Regions from separate parts of the Streptomyces sp. NPDC058257 genome, predicted to be linked through region 2. Evidence: riboswitches for the same ligand, from Rfam matches in the RefSeq annotation. Region 2 holds a riboswitch; the other holds the start of a gene.
What was found. Region 2 has a riboswitch for thiamine pyrophosphate ahead of thiO (glycine oxidase ThiO). Riboswitches for the same ligand answer to the same signal wherever they lie in the genome.
Positions count from the first base shown of each region.

Region 1: linked by a shared signal. The riboswitch ahead of thiC (phosphomethylpyrimidine synthase ThiC) and the one ahead of thiO (glycine oxidase ThiO) in region 2 are both predicted to bind thiamine pyrophosphate.

Region 1 covers NZ_JBHVXJ010000002.1:672,929-680,162, forward strand. The annotation lists gene ACFVXC_RS08500 (DUF5326 family protein) at 128-343, shown strand; gene ACFVXC_RS08505 (IclR family transcriptional regulator) at 631-1,356, shown strand; gene ACFVXC_RS08510 (SsgA family sporulation/cell division regulator) at 1,460-1,897, shown strand; gene ACFVXC_RS08515 (YibE/F family protein) at 2,005-3,402, opposite strand; TPP riboswitch at 3,474-3,629, shown strand; gene thiC (phosphomethylpyrimidine synthase ThiC) at 3,622-5,403, shown strand; gene ACFVXC_RS08525 (hypothetical protein) at 5,523-6,398, opposite strand; gene ACFVXC_RS08530 (metallophosphoesterase) at 6,580-7,234, opposite strand, start outside.
Region 2 covers NZ_JBHVXJ010000012.1:220,789-228,022, forward strand. The annotation lists gene pknB (Stk1 family PASTA domain-containing Ser/Thr kinase) at 1-343, opposite strand, end outside; gene ACFVXC_RS27290 (thiazole synthase) at 436-1,230, opposite strand; gene thiS (sulfur carrier protein ThiS) at 1,237-1,455, opposite strand; gene thiO (glycine oxidase ThiO) at 1,452-2,642, opposite strand; TPP riboswitch at 2,640-2,753, opposite strand; gene ACFVXC_RS27305 (NAD(P)/FAD-dependent oxidoreductase) at 2,938-4,104, shown strand; gene ACFVXC_RS27310 (Rv2175c family DNA-binding protein) at 4,158-4,523, shown strand; gene thiE (thiamine phosphate synthase) at 4,621-5,271, shown strand; gene metF (methylenetetrahydrofolate reductase [NAD(P)H]) at 5,361-6,281, shown strand; gene ACFVXC_RS27325 (hypothetical protein) at 6,328-7,224, shown strand.

The sequences.
Region 1 (7,234 bases), on a different contig from region 2:
CTGCGACCTCGGGGTTCCCTAGGGGAAGGATCAGGGGAGGGCAAGGGATGCGAGGCCCCCGTTGGGCCCTTCGCCGACCTAGCATCGAATGCAAGAAGTACGGCAGATGCAGAGAGAGGTAAGGACGATGGCAGCGCAGGAGATCTTCTCGGGATTGCCGTGGTGGGTGAAGTGGATCGCGGTGCCGGTCATCGCCCTGGTCGTGTTCGGCGGTCTGATAGCGACCGTTGTGGGATTCGTGGTCGGTCTGTTGTTCAAGGCACTGCTTTTCGTGGCCCTGGTGGGTGGACTCATCTACGTCGTACGGAAGTTCATATCCAGCTCGGCCTCTTCGCGTTGGTGACTTCTCGCAACAGTTCGCTCGGGTGGGGGAAGTTTTCTGGTGCGGTGCCTTAGGCCGGTGGCCACCGGTTAGAGTCCGAAAACCGACGCGGGGCGAGCCTCGCGCGCGGGCGCACTGCGCTCCCACCCGTGTATCCCCGGCACGGGCGGAACCCCCAAGCGCTTCGGGAGTGAACCTTGGCCACGGTTGACACCACACCCGCCGACGTCTCGTCCAACGATCCTCCGCACGAGGCATCGTCGGCCGTCACGGCGTCAACTGCCACCGCGCCCACTCTCATTGGCTCGGTGCAGCGGGCGATGCGGTTGCTGGAGGCGGCCTCCGCGCATCAGGAGGGGGCGCCGGCCAAGCAGTTGGCCCGGGAGGCCGGGCTCGCGCTGCCCACGGCGTATCACCTGTTGCGCACGCTGACGCACGAGGGATATCTGTCCCGGGACAAGGGCGTGTTCGTGCTCGGCGAGGCGGCCGAGCGGCTCAGTGCGAGCGGGGCGCAGCAGAATCGTCGCGGCATGATCGGTGAGGCCCTGGAGCACTGGCGCGACGCCATCGGCGTACCGGTGTATTTCGCCATGTACCGCGAGGGGGAGATCGAGGTCGTGGCCGTCGCGGACACGCCCGGGAATCCGGCCGTGGAGGAGTGGGCGGACTTTCGCGAGACGGGGCACGCGCATGCGATCGGACAGTGTCTGCTCGCTCAACTCGACGACGAACGACGGCAGGATCACATCTCCCGATATCCGGTGCAGTCGATCACTCGGTACTCGGTCCGTGACGACCGGAGTTTCCTGCGCCGACTGGACGGAATGGGCCGGATGAAGCCGGTGATCGAGCGGCAGGAGTACGCGCTGGGAACGGTCTGCGCCGCGATTCCGATCACTGCGGGTAACACTGCGGCGACGATGGCGATTTCTGTTCCCGCCTATCAAGCGGATCGGCTGCTGCCTGCGGCTGAGCGGTTGCAGCACGAGATCGGCAGGCTCCTGGGGACACTTGCTTTCTCTATCAGCATCTGAAAACTCACTCCTTGTGATCTGATGTGTACGTTAAGCAAGATGCCATGAGTGTCAGGGAGTTGGTTCCTGGCCAGTCGAGCTTTAGCGACGGGGTAGGCGGGCGATGCGAGAGTCGGTCCAGGCAGAGGTCATGATGAGCTTCCTCGTTTCCGAGGAGCTGTCGTTTCGCATCCCGGTGGAGCTGCGTTACGAGACCGGCGATCCCTACGCCGTCCGGCTGACCTTCCACCTTCCCGGTGACGCCCCAGTGACCTGGGCCTTCGGGCGTGAGTTGCTGGTCGACGGGGTGGGTGAGGCGTGCGGCGAAGGTGATGTGCACATCGAGCCCACCGATTCCGAGCTGCTCGACGAGGTGCTCATCAGGCTTCAGGTCGGTGCGGACCAGGCGCTGTTCCGGGTGGGTATCCCGCCGCTGCTCGCCTTCCTGGACCGCACGGACAAGCTGGTGCCACTGGGGCAGGAGCGGGCACTCGCCGACTTCGAGACCCACCTGGACGAAGCGCTGGACCGGATCCTCGCCGAGGAGCAGAGCGCGGGCTGACCTCGCGAACCGATGAGCGAATCCGCACGGCATTTTGGTGCATTTCTTGGCATCGGCGGTGCAGAGTAACGGCGGCGCAGGATATCGGCGGCTCAAGGCATCGCGGCTCAGGCCTTGCGGCGTCGGCCCTTTCCGCCGCGAGGCTGCTTGGCGGCCGGGGTGGCCCCGCTTCCCGGTCGGCCCGCGGTGCCCGGGTGCGCCGTGCTCCCCGCCCCGCCCGCGGGGGTCGACCGGTCGGCCGAGACCACCAGGGCCGCGAGCGCGGTCGTCACCGGCACCGAGGCGACCAGGCCGATCGAACCGACCAGGGTGCGCACGATCTCCTCGGCCACCAGTTCGCTGTTGGCCACTGTGCCCACGCTGCTCTGCGCGATCGAGAAGAGCAGCAGCAGGGGCAGCGCGGCGCCCGCGTAGGCCAGTACCAGGGTGTTGACGACCGAGGCGATGTGATCGCGGCCGATGCGGATGGCCGCGCCGTACAGACCGCGCCAGCCCATCGTGGGGTTGGCCTGGTGCAGTTCCCAGACCGCGGACGTCTGCGTCACCGTCACATCGTCGAGCACGCCGAGCGAGCCGATGATGACGCCGGCCAGGAGCAGACCGCTCATGTCGATGGACGGGTACAGGCCATGGATCAGGCCGGTGTTGTCGTCCGTGTTGCCGCTCAGCGACGCCCAGCCGATGAAGAGCGAGCCGAGGAGCCCGATGAGGAGCAGAGAGATCAGCGTGCCGAGGACCGCCACCGAGGTACGCGCCGTGAGGCCGTGGCACAGATAGAGCGCGATCAGCATGATGGCGCTGGCCCCGATCACCGCCACGACCAGCGGATTCGAGCCCTGCAGGATCGCGGGCAGGATGAAGAACGTCAGGACCAGGAAGCTCAACGCCAGTGCGACGAGGGCCATGAGGCCGCGCAACCGTCCCACCACGACGACGGCGAGCGCGAAGATCCCGGCGAGCAGCGCCATGGGGAACTTCCGGTTCACATCGGTGACCGAGTACTGCAGCGCCTCGGGGGCCGTGGGCTCATAGGCGACCACCACCTTCTGGTCCTGGCGCAACTGCCGCGGTGAGTCCGGCTGGACGATCTCGGTGAAGGTGCGGCCCCTGTCCTTGCCGCTGGTCACCTCGATCGTCGCCTTCTTGCAGACGCCCTTCGCGCGGGACTCAGCGGACTGCCCCTCGGCGGTGGAGGTGTCGCCGTTGGGCGGGGTCTGCGAGGCGTTCACGTCCTTGCAGGGCAGCTCCTGAAGCTTCGCGACCTCGCCCGACTGGGTCTGACGGTCGAAGCCGACTCCGGTGCGCTCATGGGACGGCGCGCCACCGGGCCAGAACACCGCCAGCCCCACGACGACCGCCGTGGCGAAAGGAATCAGCACGGCGGCGATGACCTTGCGCAGATGCTTGGAGACGGGCGCGGCAGGACCGTGGCTGTGGGAGTGCCCATGCGGGTCCGGCGGCACGTTCGGGGCGGGCGGCTGGGACGGCGGCTCTGTGGTGGTCACTGCCCGATCATCGCAAGAACGGAGGAGGCCCTCTGTTCAGCGCGCCCGACAGGGCGCTAGCGTGGAGCCACCTTTGCAATCGCGGGAGCTCGGAGCACCGGGCTGAGAGGGCGCTGACCTCCGTACGAAGCGGCACGAAAAGTGCACGAGCCGTACGGGATTCGCTGCGTCGACCGCCGAACCTGTTACCGGGTAATGCCGGCGTAGGGAGTAGGTCTCATGACCACATCGGACGCACGCACGCCTGCCTCGACGCAGAACCAGAGCGACGAGGCCGGGAAGTCCATCGGCTGGCACAAGGCGTATGTCGAGGGCTCACGCCCAGACCTGCGGGTGCCGGTCCGCCAGGTGCACCTCACCAACGGCAAGGCCGTGACCCTGTACGACACTTCGGGGCCGTACACCGACGAGTCCATCGACACCGACGTCCGCAGGGGCCTCGCGCCGCTGCGCGAGAACTGGATCATCGCTCGCGGCGACACCGCGGAGTACACGGGCCGCCCGCCACGCCCCGAGGACGACGGCATCAAGCACACCTCGCCGCGCGGCGGCCTGAAGAACCTCGACGCGGTCTTCCCCGGCCGCCCCCGCCAGCCGCGCCGGGGCCGCGAAGGACAGGCGGTGACGCAGCTCGCGTACGCCCGCCGGGGCGAGATCACGCCCGAGATGGAGTTCATCGGGATCCGCGAGAACCTCGACCCCGAGGTCGTGCGCGCGGAGGTCGCCGCGGGCCGCGCGGTCATCCCCGCCAACGTCAACCACCCGGAGATCGAGCCGATGATCATCGGCAAGAAGTTCCTGGTGAAGGTCAACGCCAACATCGGCAACTCCGCGGTCACCTCCTCCATCGAGGAGGAGGTGGACAAGATGACCTGGGCGACCAAGTGGGGCGCCGACACGGTCATGGACCTGTCCACCGGGCGCAACATCCACACCACCCGCGAGTGGGTCCTGCGCAACTCCCCCGTCCCCATCGGCACCGTGCCGCTCTACCAGGCCCTGGAGAAGGTCGATGGCCAGGCCGAGGCGCTGACCTGGGAGATCTACAAGGACACGGTCATCGAGCAGGCCGAACAGGGCGTGGACTACATGACGGTGCACGCGGGCGTGCGCCTTCCGTACGTCCCGCTGACCGCCAATCGCAAGACCGGCATCGTCTCGCGCGGCGGCTCGATCATGGCGGCCTGGTGTCTCGCGCACCACAAGGAGAGCTTTCTCTACGAGAACTTCGAGGAGCTCTGCGAGATCCTCGCGTCGTACGACGTGACGTACTCGCTCGGCGACGGTCTGCGCCCCGGCTCGATCGCGGACGCCAACGACGAGGCGCAGTTCGCCGAGTTGCGCACGCTCGGGGAACTCAACACGATCGCCAAGCGTCATAGCGTACAGACCATGATCGAGGGCCCGGGCCACGTCCCGATGCACAAGATCAAGGAGAACATCGACCTTCAGCAGGAGATCTGCGAGGAGGCGCCGTTCTACACGCTCGGCCCGCTGACCACCGACATCGCACCCGCGTACGACCACATCACCTCCGGCATCGGCGCCGCGATGATCGGCTGGTGGGGCACGGCGATGCTCTGCTACGTCACGCCCAAGGAGCACCTGGGCCTGCCCAACCGCGACGACGTGAAGACCGGCGTGATCACCTACAAGATCGCGGCCCACGCGGCGGACCTCGCCAAGGGGCACCCGGGCGCACAGGACTGGGACGACGCTCTCTCGGACGCGCGTTTCGAGTTCCGCTGGGAGGACCAGTTCAACCTGGCCCTCGACCCCGTCACGGCACGGGAGTTCCACGACGAGACGCTGCCCGCGGAGCCCGCGAAGACGGCGCACTTCTGCTCGATGTGCGGGCCGAAGTTCTGCAGCATGAAGATCTCGCACGACATCCGGCGTGAGCACGGCGGCACGCGGGATGAGATCGAGGAGGGCATGGAGCAGAAGTCCAAGGAGTTCGCGGCAGCCGGAAACCGCGTGTATCTGCCGATCGCCGACTGAGCAGCGGTGCTGCGGTACAGCGGTGCTGCGGTGCTGCGGTGCTGCGGTGCTGCGGTGCTGCCGTACACGCCGTGCTTCGGGCGGGCGGAGATCGCGTCCGCCCGAAGCAGCGTTATGCACTACTCCGGCTTGTGATCCGGCCCGCCGAAGTCCGGGCTTGAGTAGTCCGGGCTCGAGAAGCTCGGGCGGGATCCCGTCGTCTGACCGCCGCTCGGGCTGCTGAACCCCGGCCTGTGATAGCCGAGGTGGGGCATGCGGCCGCCCGGGTCCGTCGCCGGTGTACGAGCCGCGTGCGCCGTCCCCGGATCCGCCAGGGCCTCCCGCAGGAACGGCAGGAGGCCGTGCTCCAGGAGTGCCTCGCCCCAGGCTTCCCTGGCACGGGCCACCTCCTCGTTCTGTTCGCCGTACGAACCGGCCTGGAGCGAGGTGGAGCCGTTGCGCAGGGCCGTCAGGAGCAGGCCGACAGCAGCGACCAGGATGCCCCCGGCGGTGAGCGCGCCGAACAGCCATCCCGCGGTGAGCAGGGTGTCCGCGAAGGCGGGCTCGGGGTTGAGCATCTTCAGGATGTAGCCGACGAGCAGGAAGATCGCGGCGGCCGCCCCGGCGAGGACCGGCGCGAGTACCGCGACGACGGCGATGGCCCCAGCCCCTGAAGCCTGGGCGGTGACCTCCCCCATCGTGGTGGCGAGACCGAGGCCGCCGGAGCCGGCTTCCGCCGGACCCTCGGGGCCCCGCTCACGGATCGGTGGTGCGGCAGATCCGCTTTCGCGCAGTTCTTCGCGGACCTTCACATAGTGCGTGTACTCGGTCGTGGCAGCGGCAGTTATCAGCGCGGTGGCGTTCAGCGCCATAGTGCGCAGTTGTTCGGGATTGAGCCGCTGGCCCACTGCGGCGAGATCAGGACGGTTCGGTGCGGTGCGCAGCGCCTCATTGAGGATTCGCTCGTACTCGGGGCGGTCCTCATTGAGCAGTTGTGGAGCGCTGTTCATGTGCATCCCCCGATGCTCCGTAGGGCTTGGGGCTCGCATGGCTACGAGCCGTCGGGCAGAAACGGAGGGGAGCCTGCTACGGATAAGCCGATGGTAGAGCCGTGACGGCACGCGGTGACAGGGGGTTTCCAGAAATTGACCCGTCGGCCCACGTGATCGTGTAGGGGTGCACCTGCCCGGTGAACGCTCAGTTATCCAAGGGCAGTTGGCAGACCAGCAGTTTTCCGGCCATGGTCACTCCGCCGTCCATGGCGATGGCCAGTCCGCCTGCGTAGATGTGCGGCCCCTCGATGACGGGTCCGCCGCCGTCCGAGTCGTCTTCGGAGCCGACATCGCCGAGCAGATACGGGATGGGGCTGTGGCCATGGACGACGCGGTGGCCGCCGTACATGTCGAGGAGCTCACGTACGGCGGAGGGGCCCGACTCGTCGCGGAAGGCGAAGCGCTTGGTGAACTTCCTGAAGAGGTCCCAGCACTCGTCCGCGTCGTTGCGTGTGAGGGTTTCGCGGACCGTGTCGTTCACGGCTTCGATCGAGTCGCCGTAATCCAGATAGACGGTCGTGTCGGAGTGCATCAGGAGATGCCCGTCCTCCGACTCGATCGCGTCGAGGCGGGCCATCCACTGCAGATGGTGGTCCTCCAGGCGCTCCATGTCGGTCTTCTGGCCGCCGTTCAGGAGCCAGGCGGCCTGGAAGGTGGCCGTGCCCGCGCCCGAGTTGACCGGGGTGTCGCCGAAGCGCTTCGCGCCGAGCAGGAGCAGCTCGTGGTTGCCCATCAGGGCCTTGCAGTAGCCGCCCGCGGCGGCCGCCTGAGCGGACAGGCGCATCACGAGGTCGATGACG
Region 2 (7,234 bases):
CGTCGCGCAGGGTGCATCCCGCGATGTACTCCATGGCCAGATAGACGTACGCGCCGTCGGCGCCCTGGTCGTACACCCCCACCACGTTCGGGTGGGAGAGCCGGGCGATCGACTTGGCCTCGCGGATGAAGCGGTCGACGAACGAGACGTCGGCGGCCAGCGTCGGGTGCATCACCTTGAGCGCGAGCACGCGGTCGAGGCGGGTGTCCACGGCCCGGTAGACCGTGGCCATCCCGCCGACCGCGATCCGCCCGTCCACGCGATAGCGGCCGTCGAGCACCTGCCCGACCATGGGGTCTCCCCGGCCGAAGGCTGGGGAAGGGTCCTGAAGGGTCGTGTCCACGAAGGGAGTCTACGAGCCACCGCTGACACCCTTGCCCGCCCGGGCATGCTCGGGCCTCGACTGCAGCCGACCTGTAACAGGCGGGCGGTCCCTCAGAACGCGGGCCGCTCCGGATCGAGCCGGGCCATCCCCTGCGCGGGCGACGACGCCTCGGCGAAGTGCCGACGTGGAATCCGCCCGGCCCGGTACGCGAGCCGCCCCGCCTCGACCCCGTGCCGCATGCCCTCGGCCATCAGGACCGGCTCCTGAGCGCGTGTAACGGCGGAGGCGAGCATCACACCCGCGCACCCCAGCTCCATCGCGAGCGCCGCGTCGGACGCCGTTCCCGCCCCCGCGTCCAGAATCACCGGCACGCCCGCGCGCTCGACGATGAGCTGGAAGTTGTGCGGGTTGCGGATGCCGAGCCCGGAGCCGATGGGCGAGCCGAGAGGCATGATCGCCGCGCAGCCCACGTCCTCCAGCTTCCGGGCGAGGACCGGGTCGTCGTTCGTGTACGGAAGGACCGTGAAGCCGTCGTCGACCAGGGTCTCCGCGGCGTCGATGAGCTCGATCGGGTCGGGGAGCAGCGTGCGCTCGTCCGCGATGACCTCCAGCTTGACCAGGTCGGTGCCGAGCGCCTCCCGCGCGAGCCGGGCGGTCAGGACGGCCTCGCCCGCGGTGAAGCAGCCCGCCGTGTTCGGCAGGACACGGATGCCGAGCCGGTCGAGGACGGAGAGCACCGAGCCCTGCACACCGGGGTCGAGGCGGCGCATCGCGACCGTCGTCAGCTCCGTTCCGGAGGCGACGAGGGAGCGTTCGAGGATGTCCAGGCTCGGCGCACCGCCCGTACCCATGATCAGGCGTGAGGAAAGAGTGAGCCCGCCGATGACGAAGGGGTCGTCTGCCATGCCGGTTCAGCCTCCTTGGACGGCGGTGAGGACCTCGACGCGGTCCCCGTCGGTGAGGGGGGTGGTGGACCACCGCGCGCGCGGGACGACGGTTTCGTTGAGCGCGGCGGCGATCCCGGACGGAGCTCTGGTGAGCGTGGCGACGAGCGCTTCGAGCGTGGTGCCCGCGGCCACGTCGCGTGCTTCTCCGTTGACGGATACGGCTGTAACGGCTGAGAGAGTCATGCGGGCTGCTCCATGAAGCGCTGCGTGAGGGAGGCGCCGACGAAGCGCAGCGGGGTGAACCCCCGCGCCTCGTCGGGCAGTTCACCGGTGGTCAGGGCGTGCGCGAGGACCTCGCCGGTGACGGGGGTCAGAAGCACGCCGTTGCGGTAGTGCCCTGTGGCCAGCTGGAGGCCGGGGAGCGCGGTCGGGCCGAGCAGCGGCGCGTTGTCGGGCGAGCCGGGGCGCAGGCCCGCGCGGGTCTCGGTCAGCGGCAGTTCCGTGATGCCAGGTACGAGCTCGTGGGCGTCCCGGAGCAGCTCGTACACGCCGCCCGCGGTGACCGTCGTGTCCCAGCCGAGCTCCTCGCTGGTAGCGCCGACGACGAGCTCGCCGTTCTCGCGCGGCACCAGGTAGACGTGGCTGCCGCGCACGACGGCGCGCACGGTACGGCTCAGGAACGGCGCGTACCGCTCCGGCACCGTGAGCCGCAGGACCTGCCCCTTCACGGGACGCACGGGCGGCAGCACGCCCTCCGGGACACCTGCGAGCCGCCCGCTGAGGCTGCCCGCGGCGAGCACGGTCTGCCCGGCCTCCAGGGCGGTGCCGTCGGCGAGGACGACACCGGTGGCCCGGTCGCCTGCGACCGTGAGGCGCTCCGCCCACGCACGGTGGAAGATCACGCCCGCCCGCTCGCAGGCCACGAGCAGTGCCGCGGCGAGCCTGCGCGGGTCGATCTGATGGTCGCCGTCGACGCGAAGGCCGCCGCGGACCCCCGGTGCGAGCATCGGTTCGAGGCGGCGGCACTCCCGCCCGCTCAGCCACTCCGACGTGAGCCCCGACCGCTCCTGGAGTGCGTGCAGCTCACGCAGGTGGGCGCGGTCGTCGGAGTCGAGGGCGACGGCGAGCGTGCCGCACGCGCGGTAGCCGACATCGCGGCCGCTCGCCTCCGCCAACTCCGCCGCGAACTCCGGATAGCGCCGCGCGGAGGCCAGATTCAGCCCGAGCAGCGTCTGCTCGCCGTAGTGCAGCTCGGTGACGGCGGCCAGCATGCCCGCGGCGACCTGCGCCGCGCCGCCGCCCGGTTCGGGGTCCACGACCGCGGTGGACAGGCCGCGCTGCGCCGCCCGCCAGGCCGTGACCAGGCCGATGATGCCGCCCCCGATGACGACGACATCGGTCGTCTCGTGGGGTGATGTATGTGGATGCATGGGCGTCCAGCCCCTCCCTTCGCCGGCATGACCCGGATCAGGTTCGTACGGTCGGAGGCCGTCCCAGCCTCCCTCTCAGCCCGGTACGTCCGGGCTCCCGCGAGTGCTCTGCATCCGCCACCCTAGTCCCTGGTCTCCGTGGGCAGTAGGGGAGCTGTCCGGGTATGCGCCGTGACGGTGTGTCATAGATCTCCTCGTAGCGCTCTGCGGGGTGCGTCACCCGCCGCCCTAGAGTGATCGGGTGAGCGAGCGCCAGAGGCAGGACAAGCGGCACGTCGTCATCGTGGGCGCGGGGATGGCCGGGGTGCAGACCGCCGTCGCCCTGCGCGAGCAGGGGTTCGCCGGTGCGGTCACCCTGATCGGCGCGGAACCCCACCGGCCGTACGACAGGCCGCCGCTGTCCAAGGCCGTGCTGCTCGGCAAGGCGGAGGGCTCCGCCTTCGACATCGACTTCGAGGCGCTCGGCATCGAGCTGAGCCTGGGCCACGAGGTCACGGGCGTGCGCCCGGCGGACCGCGAACTGGACACCGCGTCGGGCCCGGCGCCCTACGACACCCTGGTCATCGCCACCGGCGCCGAGCCGATCCTGCTGCCCGGCACTGCCCAAGTCCCCGGAGTCCACCTGCTGCGCACCCTCGACGACGCCGAGCGGCTGCGGCCCGTGCTCGCCGAACAGCACCGTGTCGTGGTCATCGGCGCGGGCTGGATCGGCGCCGAGTTCGCGACCGCGGCGCGCGACGCGGGCTGCTCCGTCACCGTCGTCGAAGCCGCCGAGCGACCGCTCGCCGGGGCCCTGCCCGCGGCTGTCGCGGCGCCGATGACGTCCTGGTACGCCGACTCCGGGGCCGAACTGCGCACCCACGCGCGCGTGGACCGCGTCGAGCCCGGCAGCGTCCTCCTCGCCGACGGCACCCGGCTGCCCGCGGACGCGGTCGTCGTCGGCATCGGCGCGCGCCCCGCCACCGGCTGGCTCGCGGACTCCGGCATCACCCTGGGCGCCCACCGGGAGATCGTCGCCGACGATCACCTGCGGACGTCGGAACCCGATGTGTACGCGGTCGGCGACTGCTCCTCCTTCCCTTCGGGAAGGTATGGCGAGCGGCTTCTCGTCCACCACTGGGACAACGCCCTCCAGGGCCCGCGCACGGTGGCCGCGAACATCATCGGCGAGACCCCTTCGGCGTACGACCCCGTCCCGTACTTCTGGTCCGAGCAGTTCGGCCGCTTCGTCCAGTTCGCGGGGCACCACGCGTCGGCCGACGAGCTGGTGTGGCGCGGTGACCCGTCGGGTGCGGCCTGGACCGTGTGCTGGCTCCGTCGGGGCGCCCTGGTGGCCGTCCTCGCGGTGGGCCGCCCGCGGGACCTCGCGCAGGGCCGCAAGCTGATCGAGGCGGCTGCCCGGCTCTCCCCGGAGCTGGCGTCGGACCCCGCGGTACCGCTGAAGAAGGCAGTGCTGCCGTAGCCGGGTGCCCCGCCGCCCGGCCGCTGTCGGTGGCCGGAGATACGCTTGTCCCCGTGACCGAGATTGACGCAAAGACTGATGCTCTCGTCCCCGAGTGGCTGCACCTCCCCGACATCGCAGAAATGCTCGACGTCGAGGTGACGCGTGTGCGCCAGCTGGTCAAGGAGGGCCAGCTGATCGCCGTACGCCGTGGTGAGAACCGCGCGCTCGCGGTGCCTGCCGCCTTCATCGACGGCGACAAGATCGTCAAGGGCCTCACCGGCACCTTGACGCTCCTGCGGGACGACGGCTTCTCCGACGAAGAGATGCTGGAGTGGCTCTTCACTCCCGACCCGACCCTGCCCGGCACCCCCGCGCAGGCCCTGAGTGAGAATCGCGGCACGGAGGTGAAGCGTCGCGCCCAGGCGCTCGCCGTCTGACCGACCGACACGGAAAACCGTCGCGTACGGGCCGCGTGTCCCCCGGAGACCCGGGGCACGCGGCCCGTAGGCCACCGACGACCGGGGGGACCTCTTCATGGCCACCAAGCCTGCCCGCGAGCAGCTCGCCGACGCCCGCCTCTACCTCTGCGTGGACGCCCGCAAGCGCCAGGGCGACCTCCCGGAGTTCCTCGACGCCGTCCTCGGCGGCGGTGTCGACATCGTGCAGCTGCGGGACAAGGGCATGGAGGCGGCCGAGGAGCTCGAACACCTCCAGGTCTTCGCCGACGCCGCCCGCCGGCACGGCAAGCTCCTCGCGGTGAACGACCGCGCGGACGTCGCGCACGCCATCGGCGCCGACGTCCTGCACCTGGGCCAGGGCGACCTGCCCGTGCCCGCGGCCCGCCGCGTTCTGGGCGACGACGTTCTCATCGGCCGTTCCACGCACGCCGACGCCGAGGCCGCCGCGGCGGCGACCCAGGACGGCGTGGACTACTTCTGCACGGGACCCTGCTGGCCGACCCCGACCAAGCCCGGCCGGCACGCCCCCGGCCTCGACCTGGTCCGGTACACGGCCTCACTCGGCACGGACCGCCCGTGGTTCGCCATCGGCGGTATCGACGCGGGCAACCTGGACGAGGTGCTCGAAGCGGGCGCCCGCCGTGTCGTCGTCGTGCGGGCCATCACCGAGGCGGACGATCCGGCCGCCGCCGCGGCCGACTTCGCCAAGCGGTTGCGTTCGGCCTGATCGTCGATCTTCAGCCATCCTTCGGGTCGGCTGTCCGCAGGTTGGACGGAGATTGGCCGGTAGCGGCACCCCGTCGCTAACCTGCCCGTATGGCCCTAGGCACTGCTTCCACCAGATCTGATCGCGCACGCACCGTGCGTGACATGCTCGCGACCGGCGAGACGACGTACTCGTTCGAGTTCTCGGCGCCGAAGACCGAGAAGGGCGAGCGGAACCTGTGGAACGCGCTGCGCCGGGTCGAGGCGGTGGCTCCCAGCTTCGTCTCCGTGACGTACGGAGCGGGCGGCTCGACGCGTGCGGGCACGGTCAGGGAGACGCAGCAGATCGTCGCCGACTCGACGCTCACGCCGGTCGCGCACCTGACCGCCGTCGACCACTCCGTGGCCGAGCTGCGCAACATCATCGGGCAGTACGCGGACGCCGGCATCAGGAACATGCTCGCGGTCCGCGGCGACCCGCCCGGCGACCCGCTCGCCGACTGGGTCAAGCACCCCGAGGGCCTCACGTACACCGCCGAACTGGTGCGGCTGATCAAGGAGTCGGGCGACTTCTGCGTGGGCGTCGCGGCCTTCCCCGCGATGCATCCGCGCTCGGCCGACTGGGACACCGACGTCCGGCACTTCGTCGACAAGTGCCGTGCGGGCGCCGACTACGCGATCACACAGATGTTCTTCTACCCGGAGGAGTATCTGCGCCTGCGCGACCGGGTCGAGGCCGCGGGCTGCTCGACGCCGATCATCCCGGAGATCATGCCGGTGACGAACGTGCGCATGCTGGAGCGGCTGCCTCAGCTCAGCAACGCTTCCTTCCCGCCGGAGCTCAAAGAGCGCATCCTCACAGCCAAAGATGATCCGGCGGCTGTACGCTCCATTGGCATCGAGTTCGCGACGGAGTTCTGCGCGCGGTTGCTGGCCGAGGGTGTCCCGGGACTGCACTTCATCACGCTCAACAACTCCACGGCGACTCTGGAAATCTACGAGAATCTGGGCCTGCATCACCCGCAGGTCTGACCGGCCGTACCCCTAGGGGGCGGCGGCCGCGGGGAGAGGGGCGTACATGGGCTGGACGGTCCTCTACATCGCGTTCGGATGTGTCGCGCTGTGGCTGCTCGGCGAGGTGCTGCTGCAGTACAAGGCGCGGCTGCGCTGGCGGCTGCTCGCCTTCGGCGGGTTCCTCGGCGTGGTCATCGGCGTGCTGCTGCCGTCAGTGGTGGTCATCGGGATCGGCGCGATCGCCTTCGCCACGGGACAGACGTACGTGACGTTGTCCTTCCGCCGCGGCTTCTCGACCGGCTGGGCGCTCGGCGGCCAGCCCGGCCTGAGCAAGCGCCGCAAGAGGCCGCGAGGCGGGGCCGCCGAGGCTTCCCAGGAGCCGACGCTCCAGGTCTCCGACATCGAGTACGAGGATGCGGGCCCGGCCGGACCACCGCCCGAGGCCGCTCCCGGCACCGGGGTCTACGCCCCGGAGCCGCTGCCCGACGACACCGGGCAGTACGGCGTCTACAGCGACGACGCGTACGCACAGCAGCAGCAACAGCAACAGCAGTCCGCTCCGGCGGACAGCGGCTACGGCTACGACACGTACGCCACCGCGGGCTATGACCCCCAGCAGCCGTACGCGTACGGCGAGACGGGGCAGCAGCAGTACGCCGCGTACTCCGACCCGTACATCGGGACGCAGACGTACGGCGGGCAGGGCTACGACGCGTACGGCGACCAGCAGCAGTACGCGCCCTATCCGGCCGCCGATCCGTACGGCGCCGGGGCGGGGACCTACCAGGAGACTCCGCCCGGCGGGGTCTGGGTGCCCCAGCAGCGCAGCGTCGAGGACCCCTACGGCCAGTACGGTGAGTACGGCGGCGAACTCCCGCCGGAGCAGCCGTACCCGTACCAGGGCGAACAGCCCCAGGGGAACGGGTACGACGCGGGGTACAACGAGCAGTACCGCTACTGAGACGAGCAGG